Regions from separate parts of the Arthrobacter sp. Helios genome, predicted to be linked through region 2. Evidence: predicted binding sites of a transcription regulator. Region 2 holds the regulator's gene; each other region holds the start of a gene.
What was found. The regulator HrcA, encoded in region 2, represses chaperone genes, less so after heat shock. The targets are predictions, from matches to a motif close to TTNGCACTCGNNNNNNNCGAGTGCNAA.
Positions count from the first base shown of each region.

Region 1: the regulator HrcA is predicted to act here: its motif matches at 2,678-2,704, upstream of groES (co-chaperone GroES).
Region 3: the regulator HrcA is predicted to act here: its motif matches at 2,725-2,751, upstream of ArtHe_RS01965 (Hsp20/alpha crystallin family protein).
Region 4: the regulator HrcA is predicted to act here: its motif matches at 1,867-1,893, upstream of groL (chaperonin GroEL).

Region 1 is NZ_CP095402.1:2,275,784-2,280,195, forward strand. It holds gene ArtHe_RS10195 (acyltransferase family protein) at 1-390, opposite strand, end outside; gene groL (chaperonin GroEL) at 552-2,162, opposite strand; gene groES (co-chaperone GroES) at 2,241-2,537, opposite strand; gene ArtHe_RS10210 (siderophore ABC transporter substrate-binding protein) at 2,916-3,869, shown strand; gene ArtHe_RS10215 (ABC transporter permease) at 3,952-4,412, shown strand, end outside.
Region 2 is NZ_CP095402.1:1,487,223-1,491,634, reverse strand. It holds gene ArtHe_RS06620 (DUF3097 domain-containing protein) at 151-993, opposite strand; gene hrcA (heat-inducible transcriptional repressor HrcA) at 1,209-2,222, shown strand; gene dnaJ (molecular chaperone DnaJ) at 2,323-3,453, shown strand; gene ArtHe_RS06605 (16S rRNA (uracil(1498)-N(3))-methyltransferase) at 3,468-4,253, shown strand; gene ArtHe_RS06600 (GerMN domain-containing protein) at 4,281-4,412, opposite strand, start outside.
Region 3 is NZ_CP095402.1:447,924-452,335, reverse strand. It holds gene ArtHe_RS01980 (ABC transporter ATP-binding protein) at 1-634, shown strand, start outside; gene ArtHe_RS01975 (hypothetical protein) at 814-1,008, opposite strand; gene ArtHe_RS01970 (glutamate--cysteine ligase) at 1,177-2,646, shown strand; gene ArtHe_RS01965 (Hsp20/alpha crystallin family protein) at 2,884-3,444, shown strand; gene ArtHe_RS01960 (serine hydrolase) at 3,561-4,325, opposite strand; gene ArtHe_RS01955 (serine hydrolase) at 4,322-4,412, opposite strand, start outside.
Region 4 is NZ_CP095402.1:87,391-91,802, reverse strand. It holds gene groL (chaperonin GroEL) at 80-1,717, opposite strand; gene ArtHe_RS00400 (TM2 domain-containing protein) at 2,117-2,674, shown strand; gene ArtHe_RS00395 (cold-shock protein) at 2,778-2,981, opposite strand; gene ArtHe_RS00390 (LytR C-terminal domain-containing protein) at 3,181-3,798, opposite strand; gene ArtHe_RS00385 (DUF3263 domain-containing protein) at 3,832-4,140, opposite strand; gene ArtHe_RS00380 (uracil-DNA glycosylase) at 4,412-4,412, shown strand, end outside.

The sequences.
Region 1 (4,412 bases), 790 kb from region 2:
CCACGCGCTGGCAGGCAGGAGGGAAGCGGCGGCCGTAAGGACGGCAAGCAGCACAACGACGACGGCGGGCAGCAGGCGCTTGAACAGGTGCAGCCAGTAGCGGCCCAGGGCCAGTGCGCGGCCGGTTTCGGCCTTGCGGACGAAGGAACCGGTGAGCAGGAAGGCCGAAATCAGCAGGAAGATGTCCACTCCCCCGGAAACCCGCCCAAGCCACACGTGGTAGAGGACCACCAGCACCACGGCGAGGGCTCGGAGGCCCTGGACTTCGGGGCGGTAGCGCCGTTCCGTGGGGGCTGATGCCGCCGGGGTGGCGGTGGTGCCGGACTTCGCTGCTGCTTCGGGGCGGGCGGCTTTGCGCGAAGCGGCAGCGTGCTGCTCAGGTGCTGACACTTGCGGGTGTCCTTTCGACATGGTAAATACCGCAAGAGTTTACCTGCCGTTCGCACAGAGCTGGAATCCACGCCGTGCCCAGCCACGGGACGCAGGACACAAACAGGCCCGGCCGAACGCAGAAATCCTGCGCCTGGCCGGGCCTTTTTGCTCAGCTGAAACTAGTGCTGGTGACCGTGGTCATCGCCCTCATCGGAGGGCTTTTCAACAACCAGCGCCTCGGTCGTGAGGACCAGGGCAGCGATCGAAGCAGCGTTGCGCAGCGCCGACCGGGTGACCTTGACCGGGTCGATGACGCCGGCTTCGATCAGGTTGACGTACTCGCCGGTGGCCGCGTTGAAGCCGTTGTTGACTTCGAGCTCACCTACCTTGGAAACAACAACCATGCCTTCGGCACCGGCGTTCTCGGCGATCCAGCGCAGCGGCTGCGCCAGGGCGCGGCGGACCAGGCCCACCGCGGTGGCGGCGTCGCCTTCGAGCTTGGTGACGTTGGCATCGGTGTCCAGGGCGCGGGCAGCGTGGACCAGCGCGGAACCGCCGCCGGCCACGATGCCTTCTTCCAAGGCGGCACGGGTCGAGGACACGGCGTCTTCGATCCGGTGCTTCTTTTCCTTCAGCTCAACTTCGGTTGCGGCGCCGACCTTGATGACGCCGATGCCGCCGGAGAGCTTAGCCAGGCGCTCCTGGAGCTTCTCGCGGTCCCAGTCGGAATCCGTGCGCTCGATTTCGGCACGGATCTGGGCCACGCGGTCCGCGACGTCAGCTTCGGAACCCGAGCCGTCGACGATGGTCGTGTGATCCTTGGTGACCGTGATGCGGCGGGCAGAGCCCAGCACCTCAAGGCCAACCTGGTCCAGCTTCAGGCCGAGGTCCGGAGACACGACCTGCGCGCCGGTGAGGGTCGCGATGTCCTGCATCATGGCCTTGCGGCGGTCGCCGAAGCCCGGAGCCTTAACAGCAACCACGTTCAGCGTGCCGCGGATCTTGTTGACCACCAGGGTGGACAGGGCTTCACCGTCAACATCTTCGGCAATGATGAACAGCGGCTTGGAAGCCTGCAGTGCCTTCTCCAGCAGGGGAAGGAACTCGGCGACCGAAGAGATCTTGCCGGAGTTGATCAGGATCAGCGCGTCTTCGAGGACGGCTTCCTGGCGTTCCGGGTCGGTCACGAAGTAGGGCGAGAGGTAGCCCTTGTCGAACTGCATGCCTTCGGTGATGACCAGTTCGGTGGACGTCGAAGAGGACTCTTCGATCGTGATGACGCCGTCCTTGCCGACCGTGTCGAAAGCCTTGGCCAGCAGTTCGCCGATTTCTTCGCTCTGCGCGGAGATGGCGGCGACGTGGGCAACCTGGTTGCCCTCGACTTCCTGGGCGTTTTCCAGCAGGCGCGCGGCGACGGCCTCGACGGCAGTTTCGATGCCGTGCTTGAGGGCGCCCGGCGCTGCGCCGGCTGCCACGTTGCGCAGGCCTTCCTTCACGAGGGCCTGGGCCAGGACGGTGGCGGTGGTGGTGCCGTCACCGGCGACGTCGTTGGTCTTGGTGGCGACTTCCTTGGCCAGCTGCGCGCCAAGGTTCTCATACGGGTCGTCCAGCTCAACTTCGCGGGCGATCGTGACGCCGTCGTTGGTGATGGTGGGTGCGCCCCATGTCTTGGCGAGCACAACGTTGCGGCCGCGCGGGCCGAGGGTGACCTTGACCGTGTTGGCGAGCTTGTCGACACCGGCTTCCAGTGAACGACGGGCGGAGTCGTTGAACTCCAACTGCTTTGCCATGTGTGTGTCCTTTCCGACAACTACATCTGCATCTACAAAAGAAAACCCCGGCCGAATCTGGCCGGGGTCTTCAAATAATTACTTGACGACGATGGCCAGCACGTCGCGTGCGGAGAGCACCAGGTATTCCTGGCCGCCCTGCTTGACCTCGGTTCCGCCGTACTTGGAGTAGATGACGACGTCGCCTTCGGCGACATCGATCGGCACACGGTTGCCGTTGTCGTCTACGCGGCCGGGGCCGACTGCTACGACTTCGCCTTCCTGCGGCTTTTCCTTTGCGGTGTCCGGGATGACCAGGCCGGAGGCCGTGGTCTGCTCAGCTTCGAGCGGGCGAACAACGATGCGATCCTCAAGGGGCTTAATAGAGACCGACACTCGGGCTCTCCTTTGCTTAGTTACTAACGGGTTTGTGGACCGTCGGTAGGCGCTTGCCGTCGTCGCGGGTGCCGGTGAACGCTTCCCTCAGGAGTTAGCACCCTCACATGGCGAGTGCTAGGTCCGACTTTATGCAACCGTTAGCACTCGGTCAAGGTGAGTGCCAACAATCCTTGAGGGAACCGTAAGTGCGTGCCTCGGGCGCCCCGGCGGCAGCCCGGCTTTCTGTTACCTGCACGCCGCCCTCAAGTTGCTTAGCCTTGCCTAACCGGATAGTTTTCAAGGGCGCGCAAAAATTAGCCAACGATTTTGTGTCCTAATGGCGGAGGCATCCGGCAGGCGGCGCATCCTTTGAGAAACAAACTGGAGCACCCACTCGTGAAGACGACCCTGAAGTCCCGGCTGCTTGCCGGAACCGCCCTCGTGTCCCTGCTTGCCGTGAGCGCGTGCGGCCAGGAAACCGAAGCTGCCGCCGAGCCGGCAGCTGCCGAGCCCACCACCGTCACCGTCGAGCACACGCAGGGAACCACCGAAGTTCCGGTCAACCCGGAGACGGTCTACACCTTCGATCTGGGCGCCCTGGACACCCTGGATGCCCTTGGCATCGAGGTGGACGGTGTCCCTGCCGCAAATTTCCCCGAAAGCTTGTCCAAGTACGGCTCGGATGACTACGCCAAGATCGGCAGCATGAAGGAGCCCGATTTCGAGGCCATCAGCGCCGGCGCCCCCGACCTGATCATCATGTCCGGCCGGGTATCCGATTCCTATGAGGAACTGAGCAAGATCGCTCCCACGATCAACGTCAGCACCGACGCTGCGGATCCGTGGAATTCCTTCATCTCGAACACCGAAATCATCGGTGAGATCTTCGGCAAGGAAGCCGAAGTTGAAGAGAAGCTTGCTGCCCTGGACGCCAAGGTCGAAGAAACCAAGGCCACCGCAGCAGACGCAGGCAACGGCCTGATCGTCCTGACCAGCGGCGGTGAAATGACTGCCTACGGCGCCGGCTCCCGTTTCGGCCTGATCCACGACGTCCTCGGTGTCGCCACCGCTGCGGACATCAAGTCCGAAGCCCAGCACGGCGAATCCGTGTCCTTCGAATACGTGGCCGAGGTCAACCCGGACCACCTGTTCGTCATCGACCGCGACGTCGCAGTGGGCAACGCCGGCGAAGTTGCCTCAGCAGTACTGGACAACGAACTGGTCAAGGGCACCAAGGCTGCCCAGAACGACAACATCACCATGCTCGATTCCTCCAGCTGGTACCTCGTGGGCTACGGCCTGAATAACGTTGACGCCATGGTCAGCGCTGTCCAGGACGGCATCGCCTAGACCGTCCACACCACCTGCTAGATCCTTGCCGGCCGGCCTTCCCCCAGCGGGAAGGCCGGCCGCTGAGGGAGACGGACACGCTATGACCACGATTACTCCCCCCGCAGCTCCGGCACCCGCCGGGGCCGCTGCCGTTTCCGGACGACGGCGGTTCCCGGGCCCCGCAGCCATGCTGATCCTGGGGGGAACCGCCGTCCTGGTGCTCGCCGTCGTCAGCATGTTTGTTGGCGTCAGCGACGTTTCGCTGGGCTCCCTGCTTGCCGGTGACGAACATGCCTGGGATATCTTCTGGATCAGCCGGGTCCCCCGGACGCTGAGCATCATCCTGGCCGGTATGGCACTGAGCGTGGCCGGGCTCATCATGCAGCTGATGGCACGCAACAAGTTCGTGGAACCCTCCACCGTGGGCACAGTGGAGTCCGCGTCCCTGGGCATCCTGGTGGTCACCGTTTTCCTGCCGGGTGCTTCCCTCTTCCTGAAAATGTCCACCGCGACAGTATTTGCCGTGGCCGGCACGGCACTCTTCCTGCTGGTCCTGCGCCG
Region 2 (4,412 bases):
ACTCTCAGATGACGCTGGGTCTGCACCCACGGGTACCTGTTGTTCCATCTAGGGTACTGGGTCCGGCAGCGTGGACATGAACCAGCGGGTCCGCGTGGCGGAAGATGCCCGGAGCGGGCAACCCGCAGTGCTGCCGGCTGCAGCGGACGGTCAGGGCACGGTGAGGAAATCGATGACTTCCTCCACCCGGCCCAGCAGGGTCGGCTCCAGGTCCGCATAGGTGCGGACCGAGCCCAGCAGCTTCTTCCAGCCCAGGGCGACATCGGTGTGGCCGCGGTGCGGCCAGCCGAGGCCCTTGAGGATGCCGGTCTTCCAGTCTTCGTGCCGCGGCACCACCGGCCAGGCCTGGAGGCCGATCACGTGCGGCTTGATGGCCTGCCAGACGTCCACGTAGGGATGCCCCACAATGAGCACGTTGCCGGCGGCACCCGGCACGGCCATCGCTTCGGCAGCAATTCTCGACTCCTTGGAACCGGCCACCAGATGGTCCACCAGGATGCCAAGCCGGCGCCCGGGCCCCGGGGCGAAATCCCGGATGGCGGCGGCCAGATCGTCTACGCCGTGGAGCGGCTCGACGACGATTCCTTCGACCCGCAGGTCATCGCCCCAGACCTTTTCCACCAGTTCGGCGTCGTGTTTGCCTTCCACCCAGATCCGGCTGGCCCTGGCGGTGCGGGCGCGCTGATTCGCGACGGCGACGGAACCTGAGGCGGTCCGCTTGGCAGCCGGGGCTGAGGCCTTGACTGCCGGGACAACTTCCACGGCCTCGCCTTCGAGCAGGAAACCGAAGCCAAGTTCGAAGGACCGGGTCCGGCCGCGGCCGTCTTCCAGGACCATCAGATGCAGCCCGCCTGACTTCTCCGTGCGGATTACGGCGCCTACCCAGCCGGTCTGCACGTCCTCGAGCACCAGGCCCTTTTCTGCGCCAACCTGCCGCAGCGCCTTGCGGGCCGGAGCCGTAATGTCCTGCGGCCCCCACTGGTAATTCGACACGGAATCTTCCTCATTCCTGGATGCGGTGCGCTGCGCCGGCGAAGCTGCGGGCACGCGAAGTTCAATGCTAGCAACGCAACCGGATCGTATTAGACTTAGCACTTGAAGACACTGAGTGCTAACGAGTGCTAACGAGTGCTAACCAGCACCAGCAGCCAGTGCTAACCATGCAAGTCCGCAGAAATCCGCCGAAGACAGCGAGGGAGGGGAAATCAATGAGCGAACCACGCCGGCTCGAGGTGCTCCGGGCCATCGTTGAAGATTACGTCCATTCCCGCGAACCCGTTGGCTCAAAAGCACTGGTGGAGCGGCACCAGCTGGGGGTTTCCTCCGCGACCATCCGCAACGACATGGCCGTCCTTGAAGAAGAAGGCCTGATCGTGGCGCCGCATACCTCGGCGGGGCGGATCCCCACGGACAAGGGCTACCGGCTCTTCGTGGACCAGCTTTCGGATCTGAAGCCGCTCTCCGCAGCGGAGCGCCGGGCGATCCAGACCCTGCTTGAAGGCGCGGACGACATTGACGACGTCCTCGACCGCACAGTGCGGCTGCTGGCCCAGCTCACCAACCAGGTGGCGGTGGTCCAGTACCCGCACCTCGGCAACGCCAAGGTGCGGCACATTGAGTTTGTCCTGCTGGCTCCGTCCCAGGTTTTGGTGGTCCTGATTTCCACCACGGGACGCGTCGAGCAGCGGGTGACTGCCATTCCTTCCGCCGTCAGTGAACCGTCGCTGCACGAACTGCGCCAGCACTTCCTGCAGGCACTGGCCGGGACCACGCTCACGCGGATCACGAGCCACCTCACGGATGCCCTGGCAACCGTTCCCGTGCAGCTGCGCGGAATTGCCGGTTCGCTCGCCCGCTGCCTGGAGCAGCTGGCCGGCATCAACCGGGAAGACCGGATGGTGATGGCAGGAACCGCCAACCTGGCCCGGTCCACGGGCGACTTCCCGCTGACCATCGGTCCCATCCTCGAAGCGCTCGAAGAGCAGGTCGTGATGCTGCGGCTTCTCTCTGAGATGGAACAGGACGCCAAGGGTGTCTCAGTCCGCATTGGATCGGAAAACCCCTACGGCTCACTTTCGGAAGCATCCGTGGTGGCCACTGGGTATGGCCGGGACGCGTCCGCTATGGTAGGAGTCCTCGGTCCAACCCGGATGGACTATCCCAACACCATGGCTGCGGTCCGCGCCGTCGCCCGCTACCTTTCGCGGGTCCTGAACAGCTGAGCATCCCAAGACCGGATAGAAGTGGCAGCTGCTGCGGCACTGCCGGTAAGACAAGTTACCCCCGAGGCGGGGCACGCAATACAGGAAGCGATGTGCACGAGTGAGTGATCACTACCAGGTACTCGGCGTGAGCCGGGACGCCACCGGTGAGGAAATCAAGAAGGCCTACCGCAAGCTTGCCCGCAAGCTGCATCCCGATGTTAATACCGCTCCCGGTGCGGGTGACGAGTTCAAGGCCGTAACGCACGCCTACGAGGTACTCTCCGATCCGCAGAAGCGGCGCGTATATGACACGACGGGGCAGGAGAACGGGACCGACAACGGTTTTGGCGGCGGCTTCAGCGGCCAGGGCTTCGGATTCCAGGACATTTTCGATACCTTCTTCGGCGGGGCGGGCGGCGGGCGGGGACCGGCATCACGGACCCGGCGCGGCCAGGATGCCCTCATCAACGTCCGGATCGACCTCAAGGATGCCGTCTTCGGCACCAACAAGAAGATCGACGTCGAAACCGCCGTCGTCTGCCCCACCTGCGACGGCTCCTGCTGCCAGCCCGGCACCTCGCCGCGCACCTGCGACATCTGCCACGGCAGCGGCCAGGTCCAGCGGGCCGTGCGTTCGATCCTCGGCCAGGTCATGACCACTGCACCCTGCGGCTCCTGCCAGGGCTTCGGTACGGTCATCCCCGATCCGTGCCACGAATGCGCCGGCGAAGGGCGGGTCCGGAGCCGCCGCACACTGACCATTAAGGTTCCCGCCGGTGTCGCCACCGGCACCCGCATCCAGCTCAGCGGACAGGGCGAGGCCGGCACGGCCGGCGGCCCCCAGGGCGACCTCTATGTCGAGATCCGCGTCAACGCGGACCCGGTGTTTGTCCGCGACGGTGACGACCTGCACGCCACACTGACCGTTCCGATGACGGCCGCGGCGCTGGGCACGGTCATCAGCATGGACACCTTTGACGGCGCACGGGACATCAACATCAAGCCGGGCACCCAGTCCGGCGAAATCACGACCCTCAAGGGTCTGGGCGTCACGCACCTCCGCGGCTACGGCCGCGGGGACCTGCTGGTGCATATCCAGGTCGAAACGCCGCAGAAGCTCGACGCCGAGCAGGAAGAGCTCCTGCGTCAGCTGGCGGCCATGCGCGGCGAAGAGTTCGCCGAGGGCCGGGTCGGCAGCGGCAGCACCGGTGTCTTCGCCAAACTCCGTGACCGGCTGGGCAACCACTAACCGGTGACGAAACCATGACGAACCCGATCTTCTTCGGTGATCCGGAACAGGTCGCAGCGGCCGTCCCGGGCGCCGTGTTCTCCCTCACCGGTCCGGAAGCCAGGCATGCCGTAGCAGTCAAGCGGCTGGCACCGGGGGAGGACGTTGACATTGTCGACGGCGGTGGTCTCCGGCTCCGCGGGACGGTCCGTTCGGCGGATCCGTCCCTGCTGGAGGTGGAGGTGCGGGAAGTCGAAACCGAACCGGCAGCCGGGCAGGAACTGATCCTGGTCCAGGCGCTGGCGAAGGGTGACCGCGACGAGCAGGCCATCGAAGCGGCCACCGAGCTCGGGGTCGATACTGTTATCCCCTGGCAGTCCGAGCGCAGCATCGTGCGCTGGCGCGCGGAAAAAGCAGCCAAGGGCCGGGCGAAGTGGCAGGCCGTGGTGACATCCGCCGCCAAGCAGTCACGGCGTTCGCGGCTGCCTCAGGTACTGGACGTCACGGACAGCAGGGCACTGCCTGCAAGGCTGGCCGGGGTGGATTTGGTCCTGGTCCTTCACGAGGAAGCCGACGCGCCGTTCGCCCAGGCGGTTGAGTCCATCCGGCGGGGTCAGCCCGCCGGGTCAGCAGACGAGGGGCACCCGGTCTCCATCGCGGTGATTGTTGGTCCCGAAGGCGGGATCAGTCCGGCCGAGCTCGACGCGCTGCGCGCAGCCGGTGCCACTGCGGTCCGCCTTGGCCCGCACGTGCTGCGTTCCTCGAGTGCCGGACCGGCAGCACTGGTTCTGCTCAACCACCTGCTGGGCCGCTGGTCCTGATTTTCGGCCGGACCCGGGTTCCGCGGGTCAGTAAACGGTAATCCGCTTCGAATCCTCATTGGCGCCCTCGCCGTGGAAGATCCGCAGGTTGTACTCACCCGGCTCCAGCTTGATCGGCACATCAAACAGGGCCGTCTCTCCGGCGGATGCGTCCAGACG
Region 3 (4,412 bases), 1.0 Mb from region 2:
CGGTGACAGCAGGATCAAGCCGGTTAACGGCGTCTCGTTCGCCCTTCCGCAGGGCACCTTTGCTGCGATCCTGGGCAAAAGCGGCAGCGGGAAATCCACCCTGCTCTCTATCCTGGGCGCCCTGGACAAAGCCACCAGCGGAGACGTGATCGTCAACGGCGTCAACATCTCTGCCCTGCCGGACGGGAAACTGACGGACTACCGGCGCAATGACATCGGTTTTGTGTTCCAGCAGTACAACCTGATTCCGAACCTGACGGCGCTGGAGAACGTTATGCTGCCCATGGAGTTCGCCGGCGTCCCGAAATCCGGCCGGATCGCCCGGGCCCGTGAACTGCTGAACGGCGTCGAGCTGACGGAGGAACTGCACGGGCGTAAGGCCAACCGGCTCTCCGGCGGGCAGCAGCAGCGGGTTTCCATAGCCCGTGCCCTGGCGAACCGGCCGCAGCTGATCCTGGCGGATGAGCCCACCGGCAACCTGGATGAGGAAACCGGTGAGCTGATCATCGAGCTCCTGCGGAACCTCTGCCGGCGGGAGAACACCACCATTCTGGTGGTCACCCACGACCAGGCCCTGGCCCGGAAAACCGACCGCCGGCTGCGGCTGCTCAAAGGCCAGATCGTCGAAGAGTAACCGCTGCCAACCAAGGGCAGGGGCACCCCGATCGGGTGCCCCTGCCCTTGGTTACTAAGCGGCGGTTCCTAGCGCCGGTATCTAATCGCCGGTATCTAATCGCCGGGTGCCTAAGCTCTGGGTTCCTAAGTGCCAGTATCTAATTGCCGGGTGCCCAAGCGCCGGCCAGGGATTCCGGGCTACCCGCCCAGGCCACCCAGGCCGCCGGAGAACTTACCGATCAGATCCTGCGGATTAACACCCAGCTTGCTGAGCAGGCCCGAATCCTTGTCAGTATCCACCTGGTCCGGCAACTCAGATTCCGCCTGGTCCGCCTGGTCGCTGCTGCCCTTGCTCTTCAGGAAATCGATAATCTGCTGCTTTCCGATCTGCATTTCTGTCTCCTTACCTGGGCTTGCGGGTGGGCCTGCGGCGCGCCCGTTTCTGGTTCCCCTTCAACGAGCCTAGGCACAGGCAGGCCCGGCACAACAGGCCCCCGGAGCTTTCCAGCCAAGCCCGCCGGCACGCTATACAACATCCCGCAGCCGTGGTTACCTTCATCCATGGGCGCAGAAGTCTCCTCCAAGTCCTTCAGCCGCGAGCAGCGGACCCGTTACCGTGCCCGCCTGCTGGAAAACCTGGACAGGTTTGCCGGTTTCCTGGGCACCGCTGAATTCGCCGACTCGGCAAGCATCGGCGTCGAGCTTGAACTCAACCTGACCAATGACGACTTCACACCAGCCCTGCGCAATGCGTCCGTGCTGGAACAAATTGCCGATCCGGCGTTCCAGACCGAGATGGGCGCCTTCAACATCGAGATGAATCATCCGGCGCTCTCGATCCGGGGCGCGGGCCTGCAGGAACTGGAAGCGAGCCTTCGGCGCCAGCTCAACCGGGCAGACGAGCTGGCAGCCAAGGCCGAAGCAAACATCCTCATGGTGGGCATTCTTCCAACACTCACCCCGGCCGTTCTCGACGGAGATGCCTGGATCAGTTCCGGGGCCCGGTATGCGGCCCTGAACACTTCCGTCCTCCAGGCGCGCGGTGAGGACGTGTACCTGTCGCTCACCGGGGTGGAAACGCTGTCCCGGTATGCTGCGAACATTGCTCCGGAGGCTGCCTGCACCTCCCTGCAGCTGCACCTGGAAGTCAGCCCTTCCGATTTTGCCCCCGCGTGGAACGCAGCCCAGCTGATCGCCGGACCTCAGGTGGCCCTGGCCGCCAACTCCCCCGTGTTTATGGAACGCATCCTGTGGCAGGAAACGCGCATCGAACTCTTCAAACAGGCCATCGACACCCGTCCGCCGGAAATGCGGAACCAGGGGGTCAGGCCCAGGGTCTGGTTCGGTGAACGGTGGATCACCTCGATGTTCGACCTCTTCGAGGAGAACGTCCGTTATTTTCCGGCTCTGCTGCCCGAGGTGTCCGCTGCGGGTTCGGGTTCCACCCAGTCCGGCGCCCCGCTGCTGCCGGAACTGCGCCTGCACAACGGCACCGTCTACCGGTGGAACCGGCCGATCTATGATCCCGGCACCGAGACACCCAACCTGCGGCTGGAAAACCGTGCCCTGCCGGCCGGGCCCACGGTCCTGGATGTTACCGCCAACGCGGCGTTTTTCTACGGTCTTGTCCATACGCTGCGGACAGCCGACCGTCCGCTCTGGACCAGAATGGCGTTCAAGACAGCCACGGACAATTTCCTGGCGTGCTCCCGCCTGGGGCTGGACGCCTCGGTCTACTGGCCGGGCATTGGTGACATTCCCGTGGCGGAACTCGTGGTGCGGCACCTCGTCCCCATGGCCGCGGACGGGCTGCGGGAACTTGGCGTGGACGAAGCCTGCATCGCACGCTACCTCGGCGTTATTGGGGAACGGGCGCGCAGCGAGCAGAACGGTGCCTCCTGGCAGATCGCGGTGCTGGGGAAGCTCGAGGCTGCAGGTTTCGGCCGGACCGCGGCCTTGTCCGAAATGACCCGGCGGTACTGGCACCACATGCACAGCAACGAGCCGGTGCATTTGTGGCCGCTGGACTAACCAGCGGCATCCGGTCTAGGCAGGAGCGCGGCGGGTGGCCAACACTGGAAGTAGCCGGCGGGAGTTACCTTGTGATCACTGGCACTCTCCATATGAGAGTGCTAATCTAATTCCACACTTGAGCGCAGTCGGCTCAAGTTGTCGACCCTTCGTTTATTCATTTCTGGTTGTTTGATTTCTATCAGTGACGAACACAGCTCACCGCCCCGGCGGGACGGTGAAAAGGAGTTGATGAGAATGGCGATGAAATTCGATCCCTTCCGCGAACTGGACCGGGTAGCAGGCGCTCTCCTGGATCCGCGGCAGAGGCTGCGGCTGATGCCGATCGACCTGTACCGCGAGGGCGACCACTACATCATGAACGCGGACCTGCCGGGAATCGATCCTGGATCCGTTGATGTGGATGTGGACGGCCAGCTTCTGACCATCCGTGCTGAGCGCACCATCCAGGCCCCGGAAGGCGCCACCTGGCTGACCCGGGAGCGTGAGTCCGGAAGTTTCCTGCGGCAGCTGAATCTTGGCCAGGGCATTGATATCGACGGTATTTCCGCCAAGTACGAAAACGGCGTGCTGAGCGTCTTTATCCCCGTCAGCGAGCGGGCTAAGCCCCGGAAGATTGAAGTCTCGGCCTCCTACAAGGACAGCGGAAACGTCATCCAGGGGGAAACTTCCTCCGCCTCGGTCGGTTCCTCCGCTGGTGCTGGCTCCTCCGGCGGCTCAGGTACGGGAGCAGGCACGTCTTCAGGTTCCGGAACCGGTTCGTCCCAGCAGGGATATTCAGACGGCGCCGGCATTTAGCTGACTGGACCTGACAGCACAGAGCCCGGTCCACTCGGACCGGGCTCTGTGCTGCTTGTACGTAGCGCACACTTCTGGGCCCAGCCCGGGATACCGGCCGAAAGAAACCGTTTGGTTCAGTTCAACAACACCGCGGCGAGCGCCCGGATGGCTTCCTTCGCAGGATCGGGGGCATAGCCCTCCGTGCACACCGCCAGGCACAAGGTCTCCCCGCCGGATTCCGCGGGGCCCACAAAGGATACATCGTGTTCGATCCCGTCCACCCAGCCTGATTTACTGCCCCAGTCCCGGCCAGGACCGAGCACATCCGCAATGACCGGATACTGCTGGTCCCGCAGCATACCGAGCAGCACCGCCGTCGTCTCCGGGCTGGCGGCCCGCCCCGAAACGACGGCGGCCATGGTGATGGCGAGCGCGCGCGGCGAGACGTCGTGGGAGAAGCCGGCCGCCCGGGCGGGATAGTCGCCGATCAAACGGTCCATACCGGCGTCTTCCGCTCCCACCCGGGCGAAGGCGGCGTTAACCGTATCCAGGCCCAGGAGCTCAGCCAGGATGTTGGTTGCCTCGTTTGAGGAGAAGGCGATCATCCGCCCGGCAAGATCCCGGAGAGTCACGGGTGTGCCCACTGATGGCATACCGTGGTCGACTTCACCAGGGACGAAGCCGAACTCGCCGGCGCCCGCAATCCGGCTGGAGAACCGGTGACGGCTTGGCAAATTCAGGTCCCAGGCCAGCAAACCGGTGTCAATCCGTTCCGCCAAGGCGAGGAGTACACCAAGCTTCACCGTGCTTGCCCCGTAAAACGAAGCATGATCACCGCGGGAGGCCAGGACCCTGCCGGTTGTGTCCGTGAGGCAGAATCCTATCCGGGGCCCGTTCATGGTTTGTCTCCTGACCCCGCTGGCACGCTGGCAATGAGCCCTGCCGGCAGCAGGGCCGAGGCTGTTACGGCACGAATAATCTCCTGC
Region 4 (4,412 bases), 1.4 Mb from region 2:
AGGGCGCGGTACCCAACGGGGTACCGCGCCCTCTCGGCGTTTTGTGACGCTCACCGGCTCTCGCCGGCGGGGGTGGGGACTAGAAGCCGCCCATACCGCCCATGCCGCCCATTTCGTCGCCGCCGCCCATAGCCGGAGCAGCCTTCTCAGGCTTATCGGCTACAACGGCTTCGGTGGTCAGGAACAGGCCGGCAATGGAAGCCGCGTTCTGCAGTGCAGAGCGGGTTACCTTGACCGGGTCGTTGACGCCGGCTGCCAGCAGGTCTTCGTACTCGCCGGTGGCCGCGTTCAGGCCGAAACCTTCGGGAAGGCCGCGGACCTTGTCAGCGACAACGCCCGGCTCGAGGCCGGCGTTGAAGGCGATCTGCTTCAGCGGAGCGTCGATGGCAACCTTGACGATGTTGGCGCCGGTTGCTTCGTCGCCTTCGAGCTTCAGGTTGGCGAATGCCTTCTGGCCAGCCTGGATCAGTGCAACGCCGCCGCCGGCAACGATGCCTTCCTCGACTGCTGCCTTGGCGTTGCGCACAGCGTCCTCGATGCGGTGCTTGCGTTCCTTGAGCTCAACCTCGGTTGCCGCACCGGCCTTGATGACTGCAACGCCGCCGGCCAGCTTGGCCAGGCGCTCCTGCAGCTTCTCGCGGTCGTAGTCGGAATCGGAGTTCTCGATCTCGGCACGGATCTGGTTGACGCGGCCTGCGATTTCGTCGGCGTCGCCGGCACCCTCAACGATGGTGGTCTCGTCCTTGGTGACAACAACCTTGCGTGCCTTGCCCAGCAGGTCCAGCGTGGCGTTCTCGAGCTTGAGGCCAACTTCCTCGGCGATGACCTGGCCACCGGTGAGGATGGCGATGTCGGCCAGCTGTGCCTTGCGGCGGTCACCGAAGCCCGGAGCCTTGACGGCAACGGACTTGAAGGTGCCGCGGATCTTGTTGACAACCAGGGTGGCCAGGGCTTCGCCCTCAACGTCTTCGGCAATGATCAGCAGCGGCTTGCCGGACTGCATGACCTTTTCGAGGACGGCAACGAGGTCCTTGACGTTGGAGATCTTGGAGTTGACGATCAGGATGTACGGGTCCTCGAGGACAGCTTCCTGGCGCTCAGCGTCGGTGACGAAGTAACCGGAGATGTAGCCCTTGTCGAAGCGCATGCCCTCGGTGAGCTCAAGCTCCAGGCCGAAGGTGTTGGATTCTTCGACGGTGATGACGCCTTCCTTGCCAACCTTGTCCAGTGCCTCGGCGATCAGGTCGCCGATCTGCTGGTCGCCGGCGGAGATGGAAGCCGTGGCAGCGATCTGCTCCTTGGTTTCGATCTCCTTGGCCGAAGCAAGCAGTTCAGCCGTAACGGCTGCGACTGCCTTTTCGATGCCGCGCTTGAGGCCGAGCGGGTCGGCGCCGGCAGCAACGTTGCGCAGGCCTTCCTTCACGAGGGCCTGGGCAAGGACGGTAGCCGTGGTGGTGCCGTCGCCTGCGACGTCGTCCGTCTTCTTGGCAACTTCCTTGACCAGCTCGGCGCCGATCTTCTCGTAGGGATCGTCCAGCTCGATCTCCTTGGCGATGGAAACGCCGTCGTTGGTGATCGTGGGGGCACCCCACTTCTTTTCGAGTACGACGTTGCGGCCACGCGGGCCGAGGGTGACCTTCACGGCGTCGGCGAGGGTGTTCAGGCCTCGCTCGAGGCCGCGGCGTGCCTCTTCGTCAAATGCAATGATCTTGGCCATAACGGCTATCGTCCTTCCGGAACAGTCATGCTTGGATGTTGCATTCCTGGCTGAGGTGCCCGCGACGGACGGGGCGAAGCGCACGATCTCTTTACGTGCGTCCCGGCCCCTCACCCCAGTGGCTTGCTGGTTCACTCAACACCGGCGACTTAGCAGTCAACCCGTAAGAGTGCTAAGTCAATAATTAGCACTCCCGCCCTTTGAGTGCAAGCAGTCACGGAGGCTTGTGACCCGGGTTTCAGTGTTAATCCCATCCCGCGGCGAACACGCGCGGACATTCTGCCTGACGCCGCACCCGATTGGCCTCCGGGCGGCGTAGATTGGTTCTGCAGCAGCTCCCCGGAGCCCGCCCGCCCGCGCAAGCCGGCAGGTCTTCCCCGAACCCCGTGAGGACGGATCATGTCCATGAACCAGCCGCCGAATCACCGCCCTTCAGAGGAAGGGGGAGATGGCACCGGCGCATCGCCTGCGCCGTCCCCGCACGGCGCGAGTGCTGCTCCTCCCCCACCGCCCTACGGCCGTGCACCCGGGGAGTACGGTGCACCGGACCCGCAGAAGGGTCCGCCCGCCGGCTGGAACCAGCAGGCACAGCCCGGCTACGGCGCCCAGGGGCAGCCGCCGTTCCCGCAGGCACCCCACCCACAGGCCTCCTACCCGCAGGGTCAGCCCGGCGGGTACTACCAGCAGGGACCGCAGGGGCAGTACCCTCCCGGTTACTACTACGCGGTTGATCCGCCGAAGTCCCGGCTGGCCGCCGGACTGCTGGGGATCTTCCTCGGCGGCTTCGGCGTCCACCGGTTCTATCTCGGGTACACCACGATTGGTGTGGTCCAGATCCTGGTGACGGTGTTCACCTGGGGTATCGGCGCGGTGTGGGGCTTTGTGGAAGGCATCATGATCCTGGCAGGCGCACAGACGTTCCGCACCGATGCCCGCGGAGTACCGCTGCGCGAATAATCCCGCAGCCCTCACAGCCCAGACCAGACAGCAAAACAGCGCCGGCGGCCGATTTTCGGCTGCCGGCGCTGCTGTTGAACCGGGATCTCACCCGGAAATCGGACTACACAGTCCTGACGTCTTCAGCCTGCGGACCCTTCTGTCCCTCACCGATTTCAAATTCCACCCGCTGACCCTCTTCCAGCGTCCGGTAACCTGCGGACTGGATCGCTGACCAGTGAACAAAAACGTCGGTCTGGGCCTCGTCAACGGTAATGAATCCGTAGCCCTTTTCCCCGTTGAACCATTTGACGATCCCCTGCGCCATGCTTCTCTCCCCTTTTTCGGCTCCGTTCCGGCGGCCAATGATCCACCGGAACAGCCGCCCGATCGAGCCTGGCCGACGTGGGCCAGGTCTCTGTTTCCGGGCGGCTGGCCCTTACTTTAGCCACACGCGTGAACTTCACACATGGGCCGGGAGGATAGTTATCGAGATTTTACTTATGGCCGGGCAGCGGCTGTGCGGCCTACTGGAAGCCCGGTCCCGCCACGACGGTGACGTTGGTGAACTCGGGTGATTCGCTCAGCGTGGGGATTCCGAGGAGTGCGGACAGTTCCTCCGCGTTGGCCCGCTGTGCTTCGCCGTTGTAGAAGATGATCGACGTCTGCAGCGGTGTTCCCGCCCAGTTCCCGACCTGCGCGGTGACCCAGCCGTCCGCACCGATCCGGGCAGAGATACCGGCTCCCAGACCGGAAATACCGCTGGCGTTGAGGACGACCACCGGCTGCGTCCGGTCGGCGGCCAGTTCCGAGGGGGTCGGCGACGGAGTCGCTGACGGCGAGGCGGACGGTGCTGACGAAGACGGGCTGGGAGACGGCGAATCGCTGGGGGAACCGGACGGGGATTCGCTCTGCTCCGCGGCAGGTGTGTCGGACGCGGCAGGGGTGGCATTTCCCTCAGCGCCGATCCCCAGCCGGGGCAGCACGAAGTAGGCAGCCAGTCCGACGAGGAGAGCAAGGACACCAACGGTGATGATCAGTCCAACGCCGCTGGAGCGTGCAGGAATAAGGCGTTCACGGTGGACACCTTGCCGCGTCGAGGTCTCCGGGACCTTATCGAACTCGTCCCTGGGATATTGGCTCATGGTTGTGTTGTTGTCCTTGGTCTGTGGCTCGGCCTAGGCGTCCGTACCGATACGGCGGGCGGTCCTCGCGCGCTGGCGTGTAGTACGTAGTCTACGCAGCCGTTTTACCAGCATGGGATCGTGGGCGAGTGCTGCCTCGGTATCGATCAGTGCGTTGAGGATCTGGTAATAGCTGGTCGCAGACAACCCAAACAGGTCCCGGATGGCCTGTTCCTTGGCGCCGGCATACTTCCACCAGGACCGCTCCAGAGAGAGCATCTGCTGCTCGCGTTCGCTCAGGGGACTGTCAGGGTCGATGGCACCGTCCAGCGTAAATTCCCCGGTGTCGGCTGATCCTGCCACTGCGTTGTCCCCGTTTCCCGTTCCGTTCCCTGGACACGGCCGCATGGCGCGGGGTCCAGGGAAAAGAGTCTGCTTCCTGCAGCAATCGTAAACCGGAATAACAGGGTTGTCATTTAGCTGGCTCCGGCACCGGCTGGGATCTTTTCCATGAATAGCCAAGACTGGGAGGGTGATCAGCAGCGATGAACCGGCCCTTTTTTCCTACGATCCCGAGCCCGCTGGCCGGCGCGGGGAGCCCGGACCGAGCCGGGCAGACTCCGCAGAGACAGCCA